Regions from separate parts of the Mesorhizobium sp. WSM4822 genome, predicted to be linked through region 2. Evidence: predicted binding sites of a transcription regulator. Region 2 holds the regulator's gene; each other region holds the start of a gene.
What was found. Region 2 encodes LexA, which represses DNA repair genes until DNA is damaged. Its sites were predicted from a motif close to TGTTCNNNNTGTGTTCNG; they were not measured.
Positions count from the first base shown of each region.

Region 1: a site for LexA is predicted at 4,102-4,119, ahead of AC0L3E_RS31015 (ImuA family protein). Genes of this name have one in related genera too.
Region 3: a site for LexA is predicted at 2,332-2,349, ahead of dinB (DNA polymerase IV). Genes of this name have one in related genera too.
Region 4: a site for LexA is predicted at 4,023-4,040, ahead of AC0L3E_RS13750 (ATP-dependent helicase). Genes of this name have one in related genera too.

Region 1 covers NZ_JBVVQM010000019.1:3,435-9,387, forward strand. Annotated here, with positions in the region: gene AC0L3E_RS30980 (DUF4153 domain-containing protein) at 1-703, opposite strand, end outside; gene AC0L3E_RS30985 (HpcH/HpaI aldolase/citrate lyase family protein) at 1,239-2,114, shown strand; gene AC0L3E_RS30990 (DUF1737 domain-containing protein) at 2,166-2,372, shown strand; gene AC0L3E_RS30995 (GIY-YIG nuclease family protein) at 2,553-2,822, shown strand; partial or broken gene AC0L3E_RS31000 (metallopeptidase family protein) at 2,938-3,050, opposite strand; gene AC0L3E_RS31005 (hypothetical protein) at 3,104-3,529, opposite strand; gene AC0L3E_RS31010 (metallopeptidase family protein) at 3,537-3,959, opposite strand; gene AC0L3E_RS31015 (ImuA family protein) at 4,143-5,180, shown strand; gene AC0L3E_RS31020 (DUF6504 family protein) at 5,122-5,953, shown strand, end outside.
Region 2 covers NZ_JBVVQM010000015.1:14,752-20,704, reverse strand. Annotated here, with positions in the region: gene AC0L3E_RS28465 (AMP-binding protein) at 1-368, shown strand, start outside; gene kynA (tryptophan 2,3-dioxygenase) at 365-1,201, shown strand; gene kynU (kynureninase) at 1,273-2,520, shown strand; gene lexA (transcriptional repressor LexA) at 2,929-3,669, shown strand; gene AC0L3E_RS28445 (ComEC/Rec2 family competence protein) at 3,663-5,953, opposite strand, start outside.
Region 3 covers NZ_JBVVQM010000001.1:966,768-972,720, forward strand. Annotated here, with positions in the region: gene AC0L3E_RS04795 (cupin domain-containing protein) at 1-569, shown strand, start outside; gene AC0L3E_RS04800 (excalibur calcium-binding domain-containing protein) at 698-1,039, shown strand; gene dinB (DNA polymerase IV) at 1,053-2,300, opposite strand; gene AC0L3E_RS04810 (winged helix-turn-helix transcriptional regulator) at 2,418-2,834, opposite strand; gene AC0L3E_RS04815 (dihydrofolate reductase family protein) at 2,938-3,537, shown strand; gene AC0L3E_RS04820 (2OG-Fe(II) oxygenase) at 3,562-4,305, opposite strand; gene AC0L3E_RS04825 (methylated-DNA--[protein]-cysteine S-methyltransferase) at 4,302-4,856, opposite strand; gene AC0L3E_RS04830 (hypothetical protein) at 5,189-5,407, opposite strand; gene ada (bifunctional DNA-binding transcriptional regulator/O6-methylguanine-DNA methyltransferase Ada) at 5,426-5,953, opposite strand, start outside.
Region 4 covers NZ_JBVVQM010000005.1:127,771-133,723, reverse strand. Annotated here, with positions in the region: gene AC0L3E_RS13755 (ABC transporter permease) at 1-1,013, shown strand, start outside; gene AC0L3E_RS13750 (ATP-dependent helicase) at 1,284-3,983, opposite strand; gene AC0L3E_RS13745 (glucose/quinate/shikimate family membrane-bound PQQ-dependent dehydrogenase) at 4,235-5,953, shown strand, end outside.

The sequences.
Region 1 (5,953 bases), on a different contig from region 2:
TGATGGTTTTGTCGGCTTGAGCGCTGACGGCCGGCGCCGCGCGCGGGGTGCGACGAACCAGGCGCGGCAGGCGCGGTCGCAGAAAAGCCCAGACAGCGGCGAGCACGAACAGCCAGAAGGCAATCCGCGCCAGCTGGATAAGATCGAGCAGCCTCACGAGGTCGATCAGCGACAGCCAGTAGTCGATCACCGGATTGGCGGCGCCGAACAGCGCCAGGAAGACCGCGCCCAGCGTCAGCGGCATCACCCAGACAGCGATCGCCGCCAGCCGGATGCGCCGCCGGCCGAACCGCCGCGCCGTCCTGCGCCAGCGGATGAAGTCATTGGCGAAGCGGAACGGCGCCGCCAGCCCGAACAGCACGATCTGCCCGGCAATACGGGCGATGCTGTGCCGCAGCCGCCCGCTCAGCGAAAGCGCAAAGACGGTCAGCGCCGCCAGCGCGATCGAAACCGACAGGGTGCTGACGTTTTCAGCCAGCGGCAACAGCGCGACAAGCAAGGCGATGGGCTTGAGCCACACCCGACCGTCGCTGAAAGCCGCCGGATGCACGGCGACAACCGCGGCGGCAATCAGCAGGGCGAACAGGAAAACGGTTATCCCGGCGGGCTGGCCGTAGAACAGGAAATCCGCAAGTGCCGCCAGCAGGATGGCGACACCGAAGCGGCTGCAATAGCTCGGCGCGGCGGAGAGCAACGCTGTCATGATCGGGCTTTCCTGATGGCGTCCCGGCGGGTTGCCGGCGGGCTCTTGCGAACAAAGGGAATGAGGGTTGCGACGGGACACACGCGCGGCGCATCGACCAGCCACCAGTCTTCGCGGCGCAGCCGGTAAGGCAGGGACCATCGGGGTTTTGCTCGGTTTTGCATGCCCTCTGTTTGTCAGGCCGGCGGGGAAAGGTTGAGGTGGATCGGAGGAGGTTTTCCGCAGGCCTGTGCAGTTTTCGTGCAGGCAATTGTTGAGGTCGAATTCGCCATCTTTCTAACGTCGGCGCTGCCCCTCACCTGCCTGCCGGCATCCTCTCCCCGTAAACGGGGCGAGGAACGCTCTTGTCGCCGGTTTCGCCAATCTCCAGCGTCGCAAGAAAGGCGCCGGCGTTGCCGCCAGCTCCTCTCGCCCCGTTTACGGGGAGAGATGTCCGGCAGGACAGTGAGGGGCAGCACCAGCTTTCGCGATTGGCTCGCCTCAGGCACAGCCCTGCGCGCTTGCCTCACCCACCTACAAGCGGCATAGATCACCCATGGAAACCTATCGCCCGCGCCGCTCGGTGCTCTACGTCCCGGCCTCCAACGACAAGGCCTTGGCCAAGATCGCGCAGCTTGCCTGCGACGCAATCATCCTCGACCTGGAAGACGCCGTCGCTCCGGCCGACAAGATCGCCGCTCGCGAAAAACTGGCCGGCATTTTCGCCGGCCATTCCGAGAGACGCTGCGAGATGATCGTGCGCATCAATGCTCTGGCAACCGAATGGGGCGCCGACGACTTGCTGGCTGCCGCAAGCTGTGAGCCCGACGGTATCCTTCTGCCCAAGGTCGACACGCCGCGCGACCTGCTCGAGGCCGGCGATGTGCTCGACGACAATTTCGCTCCCGACAGCGTGAAACTATGGGCGATGATCGAAACGCCCAAGGCGCTGCTCAACATCGGCGCCATCGCCGAGCTTGGCCGCGACCCGGCCTCGCGGCTCAATTGTTTCGTTTCCGGAACGAATGATCTGGTCAAGGAGACCGGCATTCTGGCAACGCCTGATCGACGCTACCTCGTGCCCTGGCTGATGCAGATGGTGCTGGCCGCACGCGCCGGCGGCATCGACATGCTCGACGGCGTCTCCAACGATTTTCGCGACCTCGACGCTTTTGCCCATGAATGCACCGAGGCGGCCGCCATGGGGTTCGACGGCAAGAGCCTCATCCACCCGGCCCAGATCGAAGCCGCCAACCGCACCTTCGCGCCGTCCACGGAAGCGGTGGCCGAGGCGCGCTCGGTGAAGGAAGCCTTCGCGCTCGCCGAGAATGCCGGCAAGGGCGTGATCGCGCTGAACGGCAGGATGGTCGAGCGGCTGCACTTGGCGCAGGCCGAAAAACTGCTGGCGAAGGCAGCCGCCATCGGGTCATAAATGCTCGATGGATGCGAGCGGGCTATGGCTACTCACGACAGGAATTGAACAATGAAACTCTACCGCTTTCTGTCCGGCCCGGACGATGCCAGCTTCTGCCATAAGGTGACGGCGGCGCTGAACAAGGGCTGGCACCTGTTCGGCTCGCCGACCTATGCCTACGACAAGAAGGCCAAGACGATGCGTTGCGGCCAGGCCGTGGTCAAGGATGTCGACGGCCAGGAATACGGGCCCGATACCAAGCTGAGTGACTGGTAGGGGACAGCGCTGAGGACTCTCTCTTTCTTCGTCATCCTAGGGCGGAGCAAGGAGCGAAGCGACGCGGCGCAGACCCTAGGATCCATGCCGTGACATTGGCCGTAGAATGCGGCGGATCAAAATGGCGCTTGTGCGCGCATCAACGCTCGCTACCCTGAAACCACGACCGGCTACGTCTATATGACCGCGAGTCAGAACCGCGGCACCATCTATATCGGCGTCACCAACGATCTCGGCCGTCGAATGCCTGAGCACAAGGCCGGCCAAGGCTCGCGCTTCACGAGTCGCTACAGCGTACAGCGGCTGGTGTGGTACGAGGAATATTTCGACATTACCGATGCCATCCAGCGCGAGAAGTCATTGAAGCGCTGGCCTCGACAATGGAAGATCGAGCTGATCGAAACGGCCAATCCGGAGTGGTTCGAGCTCTTTCGTGGAACCGGCTGGTAGCCGCTCGGGTTTCTTGCACCGCCGGAGCATAGCATCGCCGTCACGGCATGGATCCTAGGGTCTGCGCCGCGTCGCTTCGCTCCTTGCTCCGCCCTAGGATGACGAAGGTGTGGGGCTACTCGGCCGCTTCTTCGAACTTCTCCATATCATCGTCCGACAGGCCGAATGGTGACCGATCTCGTGGATGTCGCCCAGCGTCTCTTCGTTCTCGGACCAGTAGTCAAGGATATCGACGGTCAGGAATGAGGGCCAAATACAGCGCTTGGTCGATCAGTAACCAGCTACGCCAGATTTTCCCAGGCGGCTCTGATTTCGTTGAACCGTGCGTCTGCGCGGCCCTCGACGTCATCGCAGCCGAAATAGAGGATCGATAGCGCTGCAAGGAGACCGGGATAGCCGGAGACGGAATCCATTCTCGTAAGGATTTCAGGAACCGGCAACCGCTTGCGTTCAATCATGGAGATCGCGCATTCCGCTGTCATAGGTGCCATCGGGTGGTCGAATTCGGAGAGCCAGAAATCGACCAGGGCAACGAGAGTGGCCGGTTCGATGGCAGCACTTGCGGGCAGATGGCAAAGCTCACTAAGTGCGAGGAAAGCGGCATTCGGCGAAATCCCGATGGCGGTTGCGATCAGTTCCCGGCTTTGTGAAATGTCGTGGTACGGCCAATTGCAATCGATCAGGTCGGCAAATTCTGCTTCCGTCATCTGAGTGCTACTCGGCCGCCTCTTCGATCTTCTCCATATCATCGTCCGACAGGCCGAAATGGTGGCCGATCTCGTGGATCAGCACGTGGGTGACGATGTCGCCCAGCGTTTCTTCGTTTTCGGACCAGTAATCGAGGATGGCGCGGCGGTAGAGCGTGATGCGGTTCGGGCCTTCGCCGGTCTGCGGGTTCCAGCGCTCGGCGATGCCGCGTCCCTCGAACAGGCCGAGCAGGTCGAAGGGCGTTTCCAGCGACAGATCGTCCATGATCTCGTCGGTCGGGAACTCGGCGATCTGGATGACGATCTCGCCGGTCAGCTTGCGGAAATCCTCCGGCAGATGGGCGTACGCCTCCAGCGCCAGGAACTCCATTTCGTCCATCGAGGGCGAGAGTTCGTCGTGCCAGGTGCGGGTCTTGTAGATGCGGGCCATGCTTTGTCCTTTGATCCCGGCATATAGGCTTTCGCACCGGAATCGGCAAATGAACGGGCCGATGCGCCTGCGCCATCCCTGCCGAGAGGAATAAATTCCCCATGACTCTGCTTGACTCCTGGGTCACCCTCTGGAATCTATAGGGAACATAACAGGAACAATTGTGAGTGGAAGCTGACCGTCATGGCGATGACCGCCGTGGCGCGGGAGACTGTTTTTGCCCTGCGCCGCCAGATCGCGAAAATCGAGGGAACGCTGCCCGAGCGCTTGGCTGCGCCGGCCGCCGCGACCTCCGATGCTGACGCCAGCACCGATCTCACAATCGTCCGGCGTGGCATTGCCGCGGCGTTGCCGGATGCGTTCCTGCCTATCGGTGTCGAGCGCCTCGACGCCGCCCTGAGCGGCGGCCTGCCGAAGGCCGCCCTGAGTGAAATCCATGGGCTGGAAACCCGCGATGCTGGGGCCGTCGCCGGCTTCGCTTTGTCGCTCACCAGCCTGATCCTCAAGCAAACGCCGGGGCTGCCGGTGCTGTGGATCGGCACATCGGAGATTTTTCGCGAGGCCGGCTTTCCCTATGCAAGGGGGCTTCACGCCTCATTCGGCATCGAGCCGGAGCAATTGCTGTTTTCCGAGGCGCCAAGGCTTGTCGATGCGCTGTGGGTCGCCGAGGAGGCGGCCCGGATGACGGCGCTTGCCGCCGTCATCCTGGAAATCCGCGGCAATCCGCAGCGGCTGGACCTGACCGCGACACGCCGGCTGCATGCAAGGACGCAAGCGGCCGGCCGGCCGGTGTTCCTGCTGCGGCAGGCGGCCGAACCCGAACCCACGGCGGCACCCGTCCGCCTCATCGTCGCCTCGGCGCCGGCGGTGCCGCGCGACACCATCGCCGGACCGCTGGCCGGTTCGATCGGTCGCCCGGCCTTCACCCTCACCATCGGCAAGAGCCGCACGGCCCTGCCTGGACAATTCACACTGGAGTGGAACCCCGATGAACGCGCATTCGACGAAAGAGCGGGCGACGAAGGAGCAGGTGGGGAAAGAAACCGGCCAAAGAATCCTGTCCCTGTGGTTTCCCTATCTGGCGGCGGAAAGGGTCCTGCGCCAGCGTCTGGGGCGGTCCTGGCGTTCCCGGCCGTCGGATCACCCATCCCACCCGCCGCTCGTGATCAGCCATCGAGACCGCAACGCGCAGCGCATCTCGGCCCTCGACGAGCGGGCTGAGGCCCTGCACCTGAAGCGCGACATGGGCATTGCCGATGCGCGCGCCATGCATCCGTCGATCGACATCGTCGAGGCCGATCCGGAAGCCGACCGCCGACTGCTCGAAGGCCTTGCCGACTGGTGCGACCGCTACACCCCGCTGGTGGCGCTGGACGGGACAGACGGCCTGTTTCTCGACGTCACCGGCTGCACCCATCTGTTCGGCGGCGAGCGCGCCATGCTGGACGACATCCTGTCGCGCTTCTTCCATCAGGGTTTCGATGTCCGCGCCGGGCTTGCCGCGACACCGGGTGCGGCCTGGGCGGCGGCACGCTTTTGCGGCGACCGCATCATTGTGTCAGGCGAGGAGGAAGCGCTGCTGGCACCCCTGCCCCTGGCCGCGCTGCGCATCGAGCCGGCGACCCGCACCAGCCTGGAAAGCGTCGGCCTGCGCACGGCGGGCGCCGTCATGGCGGCACCGCGCGCGCCGCTCGCCCGCCGTTTTGGCGCCTTGCTGCTCCTGCGCCTCGACCAGGCGCTTGGCCGTCTCGACGAAGCGGTGTCGCCGCGCCTTCCCGTCGCGCCGCTTTCGGTCGAACGCCACCTCGCCGAACCCGTCACCCTGACCGAGGACATCGAACGGCTGGTGGGCATGCTGGCGGCGACCTTGAAAACCGATCTCGAACGCCGCGGCGAGGGTGCCAGGACACTGGCGCTGCTGCTCTTTCGCGTCGACGGCGCCGTCAGCCGCATCGCCATCGGCACCTCGCGGCCGATGCGCGAACCCATGCTGA
Region 2 (5,953 bases):
ATACCTTCACGCAGGACGAGGACGGCTTCTTCCATTTCGCCGCACGCTCCGACGACATGATCGTCAGCGCCGGCTACAACATCGCCGGTCCCGAGGTCGAGGCGGCGCTGCTGGCGCACCCGGACGTCGCCGAATGCGCTGTCATTGGCGCCGAGGACGCCGAGCGCGGCCAGATCGTCGAGGCGCATGTCGTGCTGGTGCAGGGCGTCGCGCCCGACGCCCTCACCACCAAGCGCCTGCAGGACCATGTCAAGGCAATGATCGCGCCCTATAAATATCCGCGATCGGTAAAATTCATCGCCGCCCTGCCCAAGACCCAGACCGGCAAGATCCAGCGCTTCCGGCTGCGCACGGAGAAAATCGATTGAGCGAGCTATACGATCCGGCGTCCGAAGGCGCCCAGATGTCGTTCAAGGAGCGCATGTCCTACAGCGACTACCTGCACCTGGAGAAAGTGCTGGAGGCCCAGACGCCGCTGTCATCGGCGCATGACGAGATGCTGTTCATCATCCAGCATCAGACCTCCGAACTCTGGATGAAGCTCGCTCTGCACGAGATTGGAGCCGCGATCCGTTCCATCCGCGCCGACCGGCTCGAGCCGAGCTTCAAGATGCTGTCGCGAGTTGCTCGCATCTTCGAGCAGTTGAACAATGCCTGGGATGTGCTGCGGACGATGACGCCGAGCGAATACACCGAGTTCCGCGACGCGCTGGGCCAGTCCTCGGGTTTTCAGTCCTGGCAGTATCGCGCCATCGAGTTCATGGCCGGCAACCGAAACTTGGCAATGCTCGGGCCGCACAAGCACCGGCCCGACCTGAGCGGAAAGCTGGAAGCGATCCTGACCGAACCATCGCTCTACGACGAAGCGCTGCTGCTGCTTGCGCGCAACGGATTCGACATCGGTGCCGATGCCAGGCGCACGGACTGGCGTGAGACGCGAACCGAGAACGAAGAGGTGCTGGTCGCCTGGCAGACGATCTATCGCGATCCGCAGCGCTACTGGATGTTCTACGAACTGGCAGAGAAGCTGGTCGACTTCGAGGATTATTTCCGCCGCTGGCGCTTCAACCACGTCACCACGGTGGAGCGCATCATCGGCCTGAAACGCGGCACCGGCGGCACGTCGGGTGCTTCGTATCTGAAGAAGATGCTCGAGGTGGTGCTGTTCCCGGAGCTGTGGACGGTCCGCACCCGGCTCTGACATCGTCGAAATGAAAACAGCGACGCGCGGCGGCGGAACACCCTTCGCGAACAACCGGGGACTGACTGACCATGAGTGGAATTCCTGATCTCGCCGCAGTCGAAGCGATGGATGCCACGGATCCGCTGCGGGCCATGCGCGACCGTTTCATTCTGCCGGAGGGGGTGATCTATCTCGACGGCAATTCACTGGGGGCAGCGTCTCATGCCGTTTTCGGCGAGCTGCAGCAGGCGGCAACCCAGGAATGGGCCCAGGACCTCATCCGAGCCTGGAATACGGCCGGATGGTTCGAGATGCCGATCGAACTCGGCGATCAACTCGGGCGCCTGATTGGAGCCGCGGCCGGCCAGACCGTCGTCTGCGACACGACCTCGACCAACATCTACAAGGTGCTGCATGCGGCGCTGAAGATGCGGCCGGGCCGGTCGGTCATTGTCGCCGAGGGTGACAGTTTCCCCACCGACCTGTACATCGCCGAAGGGGTGGCCTCGACACGGGACGGCGTCCTGCTGCGCCTCGCGGGCGTCGACGCGCCCACCATCGAAGAGCTGATCGACGAAAACGTCGCGGTGGTGCTGGTCAACCACGTCAACTACAAATCGGGTGAACTGCGCGACATGGCGGCGCTGACGCGCAAGGCTCATGCGGCCGGAGCGCTGATCGTCTGGGATCTATGCCACACCGCCGGCCCCCTGCCCGTCGAGCTCGATCACGCAAATGCCGATTTCGCCATCGGCTGCACTTACAAGTACCTCAACGGCGGTCCGGGCGCACCGGCCTTCATCTATGCCGCGCAGCGCCATCACGGCGATATCAGCCAGCCGCTCAGCGGCTGGTGGGGCCATGCGCGGCCCTTTGCCTTCGAACGGGGATATGTTGCCGGCACCGGTATCCGCCGCTTTCTGTGCGGCACCCAGCCGGTCCTGTCGATGCGGGCGCTCAAAGGCGCGCTTGCCATCTGGAACGACGTCGACATGGCGGCATTGCGAAAAAAGAGCGTCGCGCTGACGGAACTGTTCATCCAGCTCGTCGAAGCAAAGTGCGGCGCCTATGGCCTCACGCTGGAGACCACCCGCGACGCGACCAGGCGCGGCAGCCAGGTGTCGTTCCTTCACGATCACGGCTATCAAATCATGCGGGCGCTGATCGAGCGCGGCGTCATCGGTGATTTTCGCGCGCCATCGACCATCCGTTTCGGCTTCACGCCCCTCTATATCGGCTACAAGGATGTGTGGCTGGCGGTTCAAGTGCTAGAAGACATTCTGCGCACGGGCGCATGGAAGGACCAGCGTTTCGCCGTCAAGGAAGCCGTTACCTGACGCAACGATCTCCGCGATTTGCCGTCGCCGCCCTCACTGCCCGGCGGATGACGGAAGGCTGAATTCCAGCCACAAATGCCAACAGACGTTGGCGTTTTGGCTCCGTTTCGTTCACGGCAAACGAACGTCCCAAAGATTGATATCGTCCTTGTGGAGGTCGGCCGGCAGATGATGCCAAGCCTCGGGTTGAGGATGAGCCACAGGTCATTAACCATAATGGTTTCAATGTGAGCAGGCGCATCGCCGTGGTTGGCGCCTGTCGATTGCGACCCGCTGGCAAGCCCAAATAATTTCAGCAGCCTTAACAAATTCATTAAACTTTAAACGGTTGCAGAACACAACTGGAACAGATAGTGTTTGTTCTGGGTTTGTTTTTCGATTCTGGTTTCAGGTAATCTGGGGGCCGCCATGCTGACACGCAAGCAACATGAACTGCTGATGTTCATCCATGAACGCCTGAAGGAGAGCGGCATTCCGCCATCCTTCGACGAGATGAAGGAGGCGCTCGACCTTGCCTCCAAATCCGGGATTCATCGGCTGATCACCGCACTTGAGGAGCGCGGCTTTATTCGCCGGTTGCCCAACCGGGCACGCGCGCTGGAAGTGCTGCGATTGCCGGACTCGATCGCGCCCGGCCTCAACGCGGCAAAGAAGTTTTCGCCAAGCGTCATCCAGGGCAGTCTCGGTCAGGGTGGTGCTCTTGGCCGGCAGATCAAGCCGGCGCCTTCGCGGATGCCCTCGCCCGGCAATGATGACGATGCGGTCTCCGCCGTGTCGATACCGGTGATGGGCCGTATCGCCGCCGGTGTGCCGATCGATGCCATCCAGCATCAGACGCATTCGATCTCGGTGCCGCCGGACATGATCATGGGCGGCGCCCACTATGCGCTGGAGGTTAAGGGCGACTCGATGATCGAGGCCGGTATCTTCGACGGCGACACCGTCATCATCCGCAATGCCGACACGGCGAACCCCGGCGAGATCATCGTGGCGCTGGTCGATGAAGAGGAAGCGACGCTGAAGCGGTTCCGCCGCAAGGGCGCTTCGATCGCTCTCGAAGCCGCCAATCCGGCCTATGAAACCCGTATTTTCGGCCCAGACAGGGTCAAGGTGCAAGGCAAGCTCGTCGGCCTCATCCGCCGCTACTGAGGCGGCTGCGGGTTGGCCGCTGGCTTCTCGGGTTTCTTGAAGGGTGCCAGCCCCCTCGCCTCACGAGAGTATTTGCGTTGCGTGTGCCAGGGCCGATATGGGCTGTTCACCGCGAAGCTGATTGTCGCCGGCGTGGTCGCCGATTGGCGATCGAAGAAGACCGCGGCACTGCCTTTGCGAGCCAGTTGCCGCTTGGTGATGACGAGAACCAGCGGATTGTGACAGGCGTCATAGGCGGTGGCGTCATTGATGACGATCAGCTCGGCGAAGCCGCAGGCTTTCCAGGTGTCCTTGCGGTCCTCGACATAGGCAATGATCGCACCGGACATATGCCTGGCCACGCAAACGCCTGAGGAGCAATAGAACGGCGATCCCGGCGGTAGCTCAACGGCGTCCGCGACGTCGAATTGCCCATCGCTCTTGTCGAACACCTCTGGCACGACGATGGTTTCTGATGTCAGGGCGCGTTTCCAGTTGTCGACGGTGAATTCGTTCGGCCGTTCCCGGCTGACGGCAAGCTCGCCGCCACCGATCGGCAACGCCACCAGCCGGGCGTCTTCCGAGATCAGCACATCCGGCGTGCGCGTATCCGAGACGGTCAGCAAGCCTGCCAGCGCGAATGGCAGAGCAGCGAGCCGCAGCCAAGTTGTCGCCATCGTCGCGATGACCAGGGCAATTGTCACCAGCAGGACAGATTGCTGCGAAATCAGCCCAACCCCATCGACAGGCGAACGTTCGGAGATCCAACCCGATATGGCGATCATCACCGTCAGACCCTTGCCCATCAGGTAGAGGGCCGGCCAATCCAATCCGAAAGGCATCAGCAGCGCGCTTGCGACAGCCAGGAACATGACCACGGTGACGATCGGCATAACCGCCAGATTGGCGAACAGGCTGAGCGGCGACACACGCTGAAAATGCCAGATGGCAAACAGCGTCGTGGCGCTGCCGGCGATGATGGAGGTCATGGCAAGGCCGGTTGCCGCGAGCACGAACTTTCGCGTCAGGAAACCGGGCATGGATCGCTTTGGGGGCGGCGGTCTTGCTTTTCCCGCGCGGTGATCGGCCCAGCCGGCATAGGCGCCGACCAGAGCCGCGGTCGCGGCGAACGACATCTGAAAACTCGGGCCGACCACCTCATGCGGCGACACCACGATGACGGCGATCGCCGAGATCGCCAGATTGCGCATGGTGAGTGCTGCTCGATCGAACAGCACGGCAATCAGCATCACCGCCAGCATGATGAAGCTGCGCTCGGCGGCAACGACGACTCCAGAGATGATGAGATAGGCCGCGATCGAGAACAGTGCGGCGAAGGCGGCATACTTCTTGACCGGGCGACGCGCGGAAAAGTCGGGAAACAAGGCGAAGGCGCCGCGCAGCAAGCCCATGATGGTGCCTGCGACCAGCGCCATGTGCAGTCCCGAAATCGAGATGATGTGGTAGATGCCGGTACGTCGCATCGCCTCATTGATGTCATCGGGAATGCCGGCGCGCACGCCGACGATCAGCGCCGCGGCGATCTCGCCTTCGGCGCCGCCGACGCTCGCCCTGATATGGTCGGCGATGGCCTCGCGGGCATTTTCCACGCTAGAGGAAATTCGGGCCGGCAGCGGCATGTCGCCATCATCGCTGACGACAAGCTTGGGGTTGCCGAGAAAGAACCCGCTGCCGCCGATGCCGGCAAAATAGCTGTCGAAGGAGAAATCATAGCTGTCCGGCCGCACCGGCCCGGTCGGCGGCAAAAGCTTGGCATATCCAGTGATGAGGGAGCCTGCGGTCACGTCAGCCGGGATCTTGCGTGCCGAAAGCCGCACCCGTTCCGGCGCATAGCGCAGTTTCGGTCTTGCGGTCGATGTCACGTCGATGGTCAGCCGGATGCGGCCAGTTTCCATCCGGTCGAGCGAGACGACGCGGCCGGTCACCTGCGTCGAGATTTCCGAGCCCAACATTTGTGTGCCCGCACGCCACGTCTCGACCTTGGCAGCAAGCAGTCCTAGGGCGCACAAAAGCGCCGCCATGAAACACAGATGGGTCTTTGGCCATGAGCGCGAGACCAGCGCACAGATCCCCGTCAAGATGACAACCGCGACAGGTCTCGCAAAGTCGGGTTCAGCCGTCAGCGAAAAATAGCCGATCGCTCCGATCGCCAGGCAGACCGGCACCAGCAGGAAGGCCACGCCCCGGTCGAGTTCCAGGCTCGCCGCCGTGTTCACGCTGTGGCGCAGGCGAGGCAGTGATGTCAGGCTGATTTGCCGGCGCACGCGAACGATCCTGCCGGTTT
Region 3 (5,953 bases), on a different contig from region 2:
CCCGAACTTACTGGGACGGCGAGAACACCGGCCTTGCCGCCGGCGATCCGCTGCCGTCGGATGTGATGTCCGGTATCACCAAACTCCCAGCCGTGCCGATCCCGCCTGTCGCCAGCGATGCCGTCGAATGGAAGGTCGAGGGCGAAGGCCCGCGGTTCGGCGGCCGGTCCAGGCATCTGACCTATGCGGCTTTGGGACTACCAGACTATCATGTCGGCATGCTGATCGAGGCGCCGGCCCCCGGCATGCGCCTGGCGCCCAGGCACTACCACATGCTCGAAGAGGAGCACGCGCTGATTCTGGAAGGGCAGGTGACGCTGCTGCTTGGCGAGGAGCGTCACGAGATGAAGGCCGGCGATTATGTCTGCTTTCCCGCCGGCCTGGCGGTCGGGCATTCCTTCCTCAACAGCGGTACGGAACCGTGCCGCTATCTGATGATCGGCGAGAAAAATCCCAACGAGGTCTGCGTCTATCCCGATTCCAACAAGATGGCGGTCGACGCCTTGCGCCGGCGCGACGGCATTTTCGACATGGGAGCGGTGAGGCGGTACTGGGACGGCGAGGCATAGAACTGGCGTTTCGCTATCCAATAGCCGTGCTCTGAACGCAGGAAACCGTTCGGAGATGACCGTTATTGCTACTGTACCTGGTTGACGCTAGTCTGGTTCGGGCACTCCAACCGGGGAGTTGGCGGGGAATGCTCCTGCCATTCTTGCGACGGCCTTCACCCTATCACCGTCGCCGCCTTGGCAGGCTGAGATGGGTGGCCTTGTTTGCGCCGTTCATTCTGTTGTCGGGCTATATCATCTATGGCTTCATCGGCATTCGGTTTGATACATCTCTCTCGGTGCTGAGGCACCTTGCGGCATTCCCGAACTGCACTGCCGCCCGTGCCGTTGGTCTCGCCTCTGCGCATAGGGGCGAACCTGGCTATTGGCCGACTCACGATGCCGACCATGACGGCATAGCCTGCGAGCCCTGGCACGGGACAAGCTCTAGTGGCGTCCGGGTCCATCGCTACTCGCGTACCGGCCCATAGCCTTGCCCTGGCCTCAAAGCTCCTTCTCCGCCAGCTCCCTGAATTCGTCGGGCACGGAGCGCGCCGCTTCCAGTGCCACCGTGCCGTAGCCGACCGCCTGTTTGCCGAAGCGTTCGCGGATCTTGTCGATGGCGCGGTCGGCGTCGAAGCGTGCCAGGCCTTTTCGGGTGCCGGGCCGGCGTTTCTCGTCGGCGAGGCCGAGCGGCAGTTCGAGCTGCAGCTCGAAGCTTTCCTCAAGATGCGACACCGAGATCGCCAGCAGCGAGATCGTTCTTTCGTGGGGGTTGTCGGCGAGGACGCCGCGCACCAGATCGCCGGCGATCTCGGCCAGCATCGCGGTCGCCGAGATCGGCTGGCCGAGCGTGATCGAGCGCGTGACGGCGGTGAGATCGGCAAAGCGCACGCGCACCGTCACCGTGCGGCCGGGCCGCGCCTTGGCGCGCAGCCGGCTGGCGACGCGGTCGGCCAGATGCAGCAGAGTGGGTGTGATGATCCGCGCCACGGCGGGTTTTTGGCCCAGCGCCGATTGGGCGCCGGCCGAATGCGCGCGGCGATGCGTTTCGAGCTTTCGCGGGTCGCGGTTCCATGACAAGGCGGCGAGCTTTTCGCCGGCGGCGGGACCGAGCAGCCGCGTCAGTGCGCCGCTGTGCGTCCTGGCCAGCTGGCCGATGGTCTCGACGCCGATTTCCGCCAGCCGCGCCCTGGTCGCCGGGCCGACGCCCCACATCAGCCCGACCGGCAGGTCGTGCAGGAAAGCGAGCTCGCTGCCGGGGTCGACCACCACCAGCCCATCCGGTTTGGCCACCTGCGAGGCGATCTTGGCCAGATGCTTGGTGCGTGCCACGCCGATCGAGATCGGCAGGCCGAGTTCGGCCCGCACGCGGCGGCGGATGGTCGTCGCGATCTCTTGCGGCGAGCCGAACAGATGCGTGCAGCCGGCGACATCGGCAAAGGCCTCGTCGATGGAGATGCGCTCGACCACCGGGGTAAAATCGTCGAGCACCTTGATCGCCGCGTCGCCCAGCCGCTGGTAATGGCTGAAATTACCGCCGACGAAGATCAAATGCGGGCAGAGTTCGCGCGCCTTGCGCCCTGGCATGCCGCCGCGCACGCCGAAGGCGCGCGCCTCATAGGAAGCGGCGAGCACGACGCCGCCGCCCACCGCGATCGGCTTGCCGCGCAGCGACGGATCGAGCAACTGCTCGACCGAGGCGTAGAAAGCGTCGAGATCGGCATGCAGGATGGTGGCTGTCGTTTCCATCCCGACCGCACATCACAGTTGCTGATAGAATTGGAACAAATAAAGAACAAGCACGGGTCGTTGTCAAGCGAAGGGCGATTTGTGCAGCAACAGCCAAGCCAGTTCGAGCGCAACCACCTAGACAATATGCTCCGCCCGCAGCGCCGCCTTCATTCGTTCCAGTTCCGCCTCGCCACCCGCCGCCAACTCGTCGGCGATCCGCGCCAGCCTATCGTCGGCCTTGCGGTGCTTGCTGCCCCAGGCGCCGAGCGTCGCCAGCACCGGCAAGAGGTCGATACCTGCCTCGGTCAGCCGGTAGACCGTTCTCAAGCCATGCGTCGGGTCATCGCTTCTGGTGAGGATGCCTTCCTCCTGAAGCGTTTGCAGCCGCTCGGCCAGCGTGCGCGAGGAGATGCCTTCGTCGGATTGCAGGAATTCGCGAAAGTGCCTTTTGCCGGCGAAGGCCATGTCGCGGATGATGAGCAGCGTCCAGCGGTCGCCGATCAGTTCGAGCGACAGGTTGATCGGGCAGCCGGATTTTTCGCGCGTCGACATCTACGGTTCCATTTTTAAATCACTTTACTATTGACATCGTTTTGGCCTTGCGTCAACGGTTGCAAATGTAAACTGTTTTGCGATGGCCGTGGGGAGAATGACGGTGAAAAAGCTGGTCCTGCAGATGCAGACGTCGGTCGACGGCTTTGTCGGCGCCAATGAGGACCATCCCTGGCAGCTCTGGGAATGGGGCGACGACAGCGCCTGGGACGACGCGCTGAAGCAGGACTTCAACGCTGTCTTCGCAGGCGTCGATACCATCCTGCTCAGCCGCAAAATGGCACAGGAGGGCTACCTCACCCATTGGGGCACTGCGGCGAAGAAGTTTCCGCACGATCCGTTCTACGCCTTTGCGCAGCGCATCGTCGACGCCCGCAAGGTGGTGCTCAGCAACAAGCTCAAGCAATCGGCCTGGGAGTCGGCTTGGGAGCGCACCAGTGTGGCCAGCGGCGACCTGCCGCGCGAGGTCAACGCGCTGAAGACGGGCGAGGGTGGCGACATTGCCGTGTTCGGCGGCGCCGGTTTCGCGTCAGCGCTGATCGCGGCCGGGCTGGTCGACGAGTTCCAGCTGTTCGTCAACCCGGCGGTGCTGGGGGCGGGCCGCCGGATTTTTGATCAGGGCGGTTTTAGGAACCTGCGGCTGCTCGGCTCGAAGGCCTATGCCTGCGGCATGGTGGTCAGCCGTTATGCACCGGCGGGGTGAGGGGAACCTCCATCTTCTCCCTGCTCACTTGGCATCGTGGAAAATAATCCCTACCGTGTGGCGCATGCCTGAGCGCAGCCGGCTGACGCCGTGGCGCAGATTGACGCGGTAGTTGCCTTTGGTGCCCTGCACCGGCCGGTTGTGGACGGCGAACACAACGGCGTCGCCCTGCCGCAGCGGCACCACTTCGACTCGGCTCTGCATGCGCGGGCGCTGCTCGGTCAGCGCGAACTCGCCGCCTGTGAAATCCCGGCCCGGTTCGGAGAGCAGGATCGCCACCTGCAGCGGAAAGGCGAGGTCGCCATAGAGATCCTGGTGCAGGCAGTTGAAGTCGCCAGGCACATATTGCAGCAGCAGCGGCGTCGGCCGTGTCTGGCCGGCGGCATGGCACTGCTCGAGAAACGCGGCATGCGTCGTGGGATAGCGCATGGCCTGCCCCATGCGCTCGTTCCACCGATTGGCGACCTCGGCCAGCCTGGGATAGAGCGCGCTGCGCAGGTCACCCAGGAGGTCGGGCAAGGGATAGCGGAAATAGCGGTACTCGCCCTTGCCGAAGCCGTGCCTGGCCATATGGATGTGGCTGCGGAAATGCTTCTCCTCGGGATAGAGGTCGGCGATCTGTCGGCACTCTTCGGGCGACAGCAGCTTTTCAATCACCGCGCAGCCGAAGCCGTCCAGTTCGGCGGCAAGGGCGGGCCAGTCGTAATCAGCAACACGTGTCTGAGCAGCTTCAACCGCCGATGCGGCAATTTTGGCATGGGCATTCATATCGTAGCCTCCTTGTAGAGCAGGGCGCGCTTGCGCTCGACGCCCCAGCGGTAGCCCGACAGCGTGCCGGCGGCGCGGACAACACGGTGACAGGGAATGCCCAGCGCGATTGCATTGGCCGCACAGGCCGTCGCCACGGCGCGGGCGCCGTTCGGCTGGCCGATATGCCGGGCGAGCGCGGTGTAGGTGATGGTGGCGCCGCAAGGGATGCCTCGGAGCGCCTCCCACACGCGCTGCTGGAATGGCGTGCCGTGGCGCAGGTCGAGCGGCGGGTCGAAGCCGACGCCGGGCATTTCGATGAAGCGCGCGATTGCCGCGAGATCGTCGCGCAGTGCGGCCTCGTCCTTGGCCAGTATCTTGCCTGGGAAGCGGTTGGCGAGATCCTGCTCCAGTGTGTCGGCATCCGAGCCGATCAGGATGGCGCAGACGCCGATCTGGCTGCGCGCCGCCAGGATTTTGCCGATGGGGGATTCGCCGATGGCATAGGCGATGGTGCCGAGGGCATTGGGGACGCTCGCCGGTGGCGCCATTTGGGTTTGCATAAGGTTCATTGCGTTACTCCTTTGTCTGTGCGCGAACCCTAGCTGTGCGCCGATCGGGTGCTCACTCCGATGCTTGCTTTCAAATTCCAATCGCCCGCGTACGAGGGTGAAGGACGCCCAAGGTAAGCGCTCTACGGCGCCCCTCTCTGTCCTGCCGGACATCTCCCCCACGGGTGGGGAGATTGGCTGTCACCACCGCCTTCGCCAATCTCCAACGTTGCAGGACGAGAGCCGGCGCCGGAACTGCCAATCTGCCTCCTTGTGGGGGAGATGTCCGGCAGGACAGAGGGGGGCGCCATAGAGTGCTGATTTTGAACCGTCCGCACTTCAGCCAAGCATGCTCATGCTACACGCGTGACCGACACTTCGCCGAGCACGAAGACCTCACCGCTCAGCAGCCGCAGCTCGATGTCGCCGGTTGCGGTGTGGTTCCACTCAGCCTTACCCTCATCGACAAGTCCGCCGATGGCGGCCATGACCTGGGACTTCGCCTCCTGGGCGTGTTGGCTGGCGGCGGTGCGGGTGGTCCCATCGGTGACGCTGTCATGAGATCTTGCCATCGCGCGCATGCTTGGCCGTCATCTCCGCGCGGATCGGTAGGCGCTGTCAGATTCGCCGGCCTCACGCTCCAGCAGCGCGCGTTTGCGCTCCGCGCCCCAGGCATAGCCGGACAGGGCGCCATCCCTGCGGATCACGCGATGGCAGGGAATGGCGACGGCAAGGTTGTTGGCCGCGCAGGCGGCGGCGATGGCGCGGGTTGCCTTCGGCGCGCCGATGCGCTGCGCGATCTCGGCATAGGAAACCGTGCGGCCGACGGGGATGTCGCGCAAGGCCTGCCAGACGCGCTGCTGGAACGCCGTGCCGCGCACGTCGAGCGGCAAATCGAGACCGAGCGCCGGAACTTCGACGAAACCGACGACGCGGGCGACCAGCGCCTCGTAGTCGTGATCGCCGCCGATTAGCCGTGCCCTGGGGAAACGGTCCTGCAGGTCGCGCACCAGTGCGTCAGGATCGTCGCCGAGCAGGATCGAGGCGACGCCCTTTTGACTGGACGCGACCAGGATGGCGCCGAGCGAGGTCTCGCCGACGGCGAAGCGGATCTCTTC
Region 4 (5,953 bases), on a different contig from region 2:
CCTCCGGCATTGCCCGCCCCAGTGCCCAGAAAGAGTGGAAACACCCTTCCGATCACTGGATGCGCGGCTTCATCCTCGACAACCGTGCCGCGCTCGGCACGCTCGCCGTGTTCATCGTCATGATGACGGTGTTCATGATCGCCAACCCGACCGTCTTCACCACCTGGTATCTCTACCGCTCGGTGCTGACGACGCTCCCCGTTGCGCTGTTCGTGGTGGTGCCGCTGGTCTTCGTCGTCACCTGCGGTGAGATCGACCTGTCGTTTCCGGCGACGATGGGTTTTGCCTCATGGGTTTTCGCGCTGGTCGTGCAGGCCGGCTACGATCCGTTCCTCGGCATCGCCGCCGCACTCGTCACCGGCATGCTGCTCGGCTTCCTGGTCGGGTCGCTGGTGGTCTATGGCGGGCTGTCGTCGCTGATCGCCACGCTCGGCATGAATTTCCTGCTGCGCGGCCTGATCCAGATCATCAACGAAGGCAAGTCGATGGCGCTGACCAGCCTCAGCGACAGCTGGGCCTATACGATCTTCTCCAGCCAGCTCCTGGGCATTCCGGTGCAGATCTTCTGGGCCATCGGCTTCGTCGTGCTGTCGGCGATGCTCTACAACCGCCACCGCTTCGGCGCGCAGGTGAGGGTGGTCGGTGACAATCCCGACAGCGCCCAGCAGATGGGCATCGACGTCAAGCGCGTGCGGGTGAAAGTGTTCGTCTTCGTCGGCATCGGGGCTGCGCTCGCCGGCACCTTCTCGGTGATGATCAACTTCACCTGGTGGCCGACCGCCGGCGACGGCTACCTCCTGCCGGTGCTGGCCTCGGTGTTCGTCGGCGGCACGCCGACCTGGGGCGGCATCGGCACGGTCGTCGGCGGCGCCATCGGTGCGGTCACCGTGTCCTTCATCCAGACCGGCGTCGTGGCGGCGGGATTGAGCGGCTTCTACGTGCAGTTCTTCAACGGCCTGATCATCATCCTGTCGCTGCTGGGGCATAAATGGAACCAGGCAAGGTACAGGTGAGGGTTTCGTTGGCGGATCGCATGCCTTGACGATTGGCGGAGACGCTCATCGTTTTCGTCATCCACGGGCGAAGCAAGGAGCGTAGCGACGCAGCGCAGACCCGAGGATCCATGCCGCGACTTCAACGCGTCACTACGGTGGAGAATTCTGCTCAGCTGCACTCCACGGCCAAGGTCACGGCATGGATCCTCGGGTCTCCGCGACGTCGCTTCGCTCCTGCTCCGCCCGTGGATGACGAAGGTGGGAGCTGTCCGCGGGAAAACGCCATCTTCACACCGCCGCCACAAACCCGTCCAGCACGCGTTTCTGGCCGGCCTTGTCGAAGTCGATGGTCAGCTTGTTGCCCTCGATGGCCGAAATGTTGCCGTTGCCGAATTTCTGGTGGAAGACGCGGTCGCCGACGCTGAAGGGGGAGGGCTTGTCGGCGACGGATTTGGCGACCAGTTCGCCGTCGATGGTGCGGCCCTTGACCGAGGTGCGGCCGGCGCCGTAGCCGCTGTCCGTCTCGCCATAGCCGATGCGCTCGACCTGGTGGCCGGAGCGCGAGCCCCAGTTGCGGTCGGTCGCCTCGGTGCGGTTGGCCTGCGCGCGCTGCCAGCCCGGTGTCGCATAGGTGTTGGAGAAGGCGCCGGATTTTTCGGCGTCGGCGCCGACAGTGTCGAAGCGCGAGGCGCCATAGGGGTTCTGCCGTCCTGCGCCCTGGCCGCCACGGCCGGAGGCAAAAGAACCGCCACCGTAGGAATTGCCATAACCGCCATAGCTGTTGCCGCTTTCGGCGACTTCGACATGGGCTTCCGGCAGTTCGTCGAGGAAGCGTGACGGGATGGTCGACTGCCACAGGCCGTGGATGCGGCGGTTGGAGACGAACCAAAGATGCAGGTTCTTCTTGGCACGAGTCAGGCCGACATAGGCAAGGCGGCGCTCTTCCTCCAGCCCGGAGCGGCCGCCTTCATCCAGCGCACGCTGGTGCGGGAACAGGCCTTCCTCCCAGCCGGGCAGGAAGACGGTCTCGAATTCGAGGCCCTTGGCCGAATGCAGCGTCATGATCGAGACGGCGTCGAGCCCGGCATTCTGCTCGGCATCCATGACCAGTGCGACATGTTCGAGGAAGGAGCGCAGCGATTCGTACTCTTCCATCGAGCGGATCAGCTCTTTCAGGTTTTCCAACCGGCCGGGCGCTTCGACCGAGCGGTCGTTTTTCCACATGTCGGTGTAACCGCTCTCTTCGAGAATGGACTCGGCGAGTTCGGTGTGCGGCGTGGTTTCCAGCGCCTTTTGCCAGCGCTCGAAATTGGCCGCCACTTCACGAAGTGCGGCGCGCGGCTTCGGCTTCAACTCGTCGCTTTCGGCCAGCTTGGCGGCGGCCTCCAGCATCGGGATGCGCAGCGCACGCGCGGTGTCGTGGATCTGGCGGATGGTGGCTTCGCCCAGGCCGCGCTTGGGCACATTGACGATGCGCTCGAAAGCGAGGTCGTCGGCGCCTTGGGCGACGACGCGGAAGAAGGCCAGCGCATCGCGGATTTCCATGCGCTCGTAGAAGCGCGGGCCGCCGATGACGCGGTAGTTGAGGCCGAGCGTGACGAAGCGATCCTCGAACTCCCGCATCTGGAAGGAGGCGCGGACCAGGATCGCCATGTCGTTGAGATTGTGCTTTTGCCGCTGGTAGGTCTCGATGGTCTCGCCGACGGCGCGGGCTTCCTCCTCGGAATCCCAGGCGGCATGGACATGCACCTTGCCGTCCTCGGGATCGTTGCGGTCCGTGAACAGCGTCTTGCCGAAGCGGCCCTCATTGTGGGCGATGAGGTGGGAGGCGGCGCCAAGGATGTGCGCGGTCGAGCGGTAGTTGCGCTCCAGCCGGATGATGGTGGCGCCGGGAAAATCCTTGTCGAAGCGCAGGATGTTGTCGATTTCGGCGCCGCGCCAGCCATAGATCGACTGATCGTCGTCGCCGACGCAGCAGATGTTTACGGTGGCGCGGGTGTCAGTCGAAGAGCGCCCGATCTCCCCCCTAGAGGGGGAGATGTCGCCGGAGGCGACAGAGGGGGGCGCTGTCCCTCCAGCCTGTCGGCGCGAGGCGCCCCCCTCTGTCCTGCCGGACATCTCCCCCTCAAGGGGGGAGATCGGCTTGCCTTGAGGCCGCTGCGCCAGGAGGCGCAGCCACATGTACTGGGCGGTGTTGGTGTCCTGGTACTCGTCGACGAGGATGTATTTGAAGCGCTTGTGGTATTCCTTGAGCACGTCCGGATTGGCGCGGAAGATGCGGATCGGGTGGCACAGCAGGTCGCCGAAATCGCAGGCGTTCAGCGTCTTCAGCCGCTCCTGATAGGCCTTGTAGAGTTCGCGGCCCTTGCCGTTGGCGAAGGCGCGGGCGTCGCCCTCGGCGATGTCGGACGGGCCTTGCCCCTTGTTCTTCCAGCCGTCGATCATCTGGGCGAACTGCTTGGCCGGCCAGCGCTTGTCGTCCAGACCTTCGGCCTGGATCAGCTGCTTGATCAGCCGCACGACGTCGTCGGTGTCGAGGATGGTGAAGTCGGAGCGCAAACCGGCGAGTTCGGCATGTCTGCGAAGCAGCTTCACGCCAATCGAGTGGAAGGTGCCGAGCCATGGCATGCCCTCGACATTGCCTTCGCCGATCAGCACGCCAATGCGGATCTTCATCTCGCGCGCGGCTTTGTTGGTGAAGGTCACCGCGAGGATCTGCGACGGGAACGCCTTGCCGGTGGCGAGGATGTGAGCGATGCGGGTGGTGAGCACGCGGGTCTTGCCGGTGCCGGCTCCGGCCAGCACCAGAACCGGGCCTTCGGTGGTTTCCACCGCTAGCCGCTGCTCCGGGTTGAGGCCCTTCAGGTAGTCGGGTGCGTTGTTGTGTCCGCTGCGGGCAGCCATGGCGCGCGCGGCGATGCCCGACGGGGCCGGGGGCCGCGCGTTGGGTTCGTCGAAAAAGGGCATGTCTTCGGAAAAGCCGGACATCGCCCCGAATGTAGTGATTCGGTGGGGAAAGACCAGAACTGTCTACGTTTTGTTCCGCTAAAGTGCCCGATTGCTGCCCACGCTCCCAGTGCGGTCGATGTTATCCCAATTGCGATGGACCATTACCGCCTGCGCTTGAGGCCCATGCTTGACAGGCGGGACCGTCGGGAGAAAGTTGTGCTTCGGGCAGCGACGCAATGCCGGGTTGCCATGGCAGCGCCGCGAAGCGCAACAGTCGAAGGAGTATCATCTTGGCTGTCACCATCACCTCCCTCATTCTTTTCCTCATCGGCCTGGCACTCGGCGGCGGCGGCATCCGCCTGGCGATGCTGGGCGGCAGCTGGTACTATGTCGTTGCCGGCCTTGCCTTCCTGATCGCCGCCTGGCTGCTTTACCGGCGCAGGTCGACTGCTTTGTGGCTCTACGCGGTGATCGTGCTCGGCACGTTGGCCTGGGCGGTCTGGGAAACCGGCTTCGACTGGTGGGAACTCGGGCCTCGCGGCGGCATCATCGTGCTTCTCGCTTTTTGGCTGCTGACGCCGTGGGCGAGGCGGGGTCTCGTCGGCCCTGACGGGCGCGCGCCGCTGATCCTTGCCGTGCTGGCATCATTGGCCGTCGCCGGTTATTCGATGACTTCGGATCCGAAGGATATTGCCGGCGAACTCGGCACCGACAAGGTGGTCGCCAACGCCAATCTCGGCAATGATGTGCCGGCCGGCGAATGGCACTATTACGGCCGCACGCAGTTCGGCCAGCGCTATTCGCCGCTCGACCAGATCACACCGGACAATGTCGCCAAGCTGCAGCCTGCCTGGACCTACCAGACCGGCGATGTGAAGGGTCCCGACGATGTCGGCGAGACCACCTATCAGGTGACGCCGCTGAAGATCGGCGACACACTCTACATCTGCACGCCGCATAATTTCGCCATCGCCATCGATGCCGCGAGCGGAAAGGAGAAATGGCGCTTCGATCCCAAGGTCAAGCTCGACAAGGACCGCCAGCACCAGACCTGCCGCGGCGTGGCCTATTACGCCGATGCCGCCGGCGCCGCCGGGCAGCCCTGTGCGACCCGCGTCTATCTGCCGACCTCGGATGCGCGGCTGATCGCGCTCGATGCCGCCAACGGGCAGATCTGCCCGGCTTTCGCCGAGGGCGGCACGCTGAACCTTCTGACCAACATGCCCTATCCGAAGTCGGGCTATTATTACTCGACCTCGGCCCCGCTGATCTCAGGCGGCAAGATCATCGTCGGCGGCGCGGTCAACGACAATTATTCGACGCAGGAGCCATCCGGCGTCATCCGCGCCTACGACGCTGCCACCGGCGCGCTGGTGTGGAACTGGGATTCCGGCAATCCGGACCAGACAACGCCGCTGCCGGCCGGCCAGACCTATACCGCCAACTCGCCCAACATGTGGTCGACGCCGAGCGCCGACGAGAAACTCGGCCTGCTCTACGTGCCGCTCGGCAACCAGACGCCGGACCAGCTCGGCGCCGGGCGCAGCGCCAATGTCGAGAAGTTCTCGTCGTCGATCACCGCGCTCGACCTCAACACCGGGCAGGTGCGATGGGTGCGGCAGACCGTGCACCACGATCTCTGGGACATGGACGTGCCGGCGCAGCCGAGCCTGATCGACATCACCAAACCCGACGGCACGGTGGTGCCGGCGCTGGTCGGGCCGACCAAGCAGGGCGACCTCTATGTGCTCGACCGCCGCACCGGCGAGCCGGTCATTGTGGTCAACGAAGTGCCGGCGCCCGGCGGCGCGATCGAAGGTGACCACACATCGCCAACGCAGCCGGTCTCCGACCTTACCTTCATGCCGAAGCCGCTCACCGGCGCCGACATGTGGGGCCTAACCATGTTCGACCAGTTGGCCTGCCGGATCGAATTCCAGGGCCTGCGCTATGAGGGTCGCTATACGCCGCCTTCCGTCCAGGGCTCGCTGATCTATCCCGGCAATTTC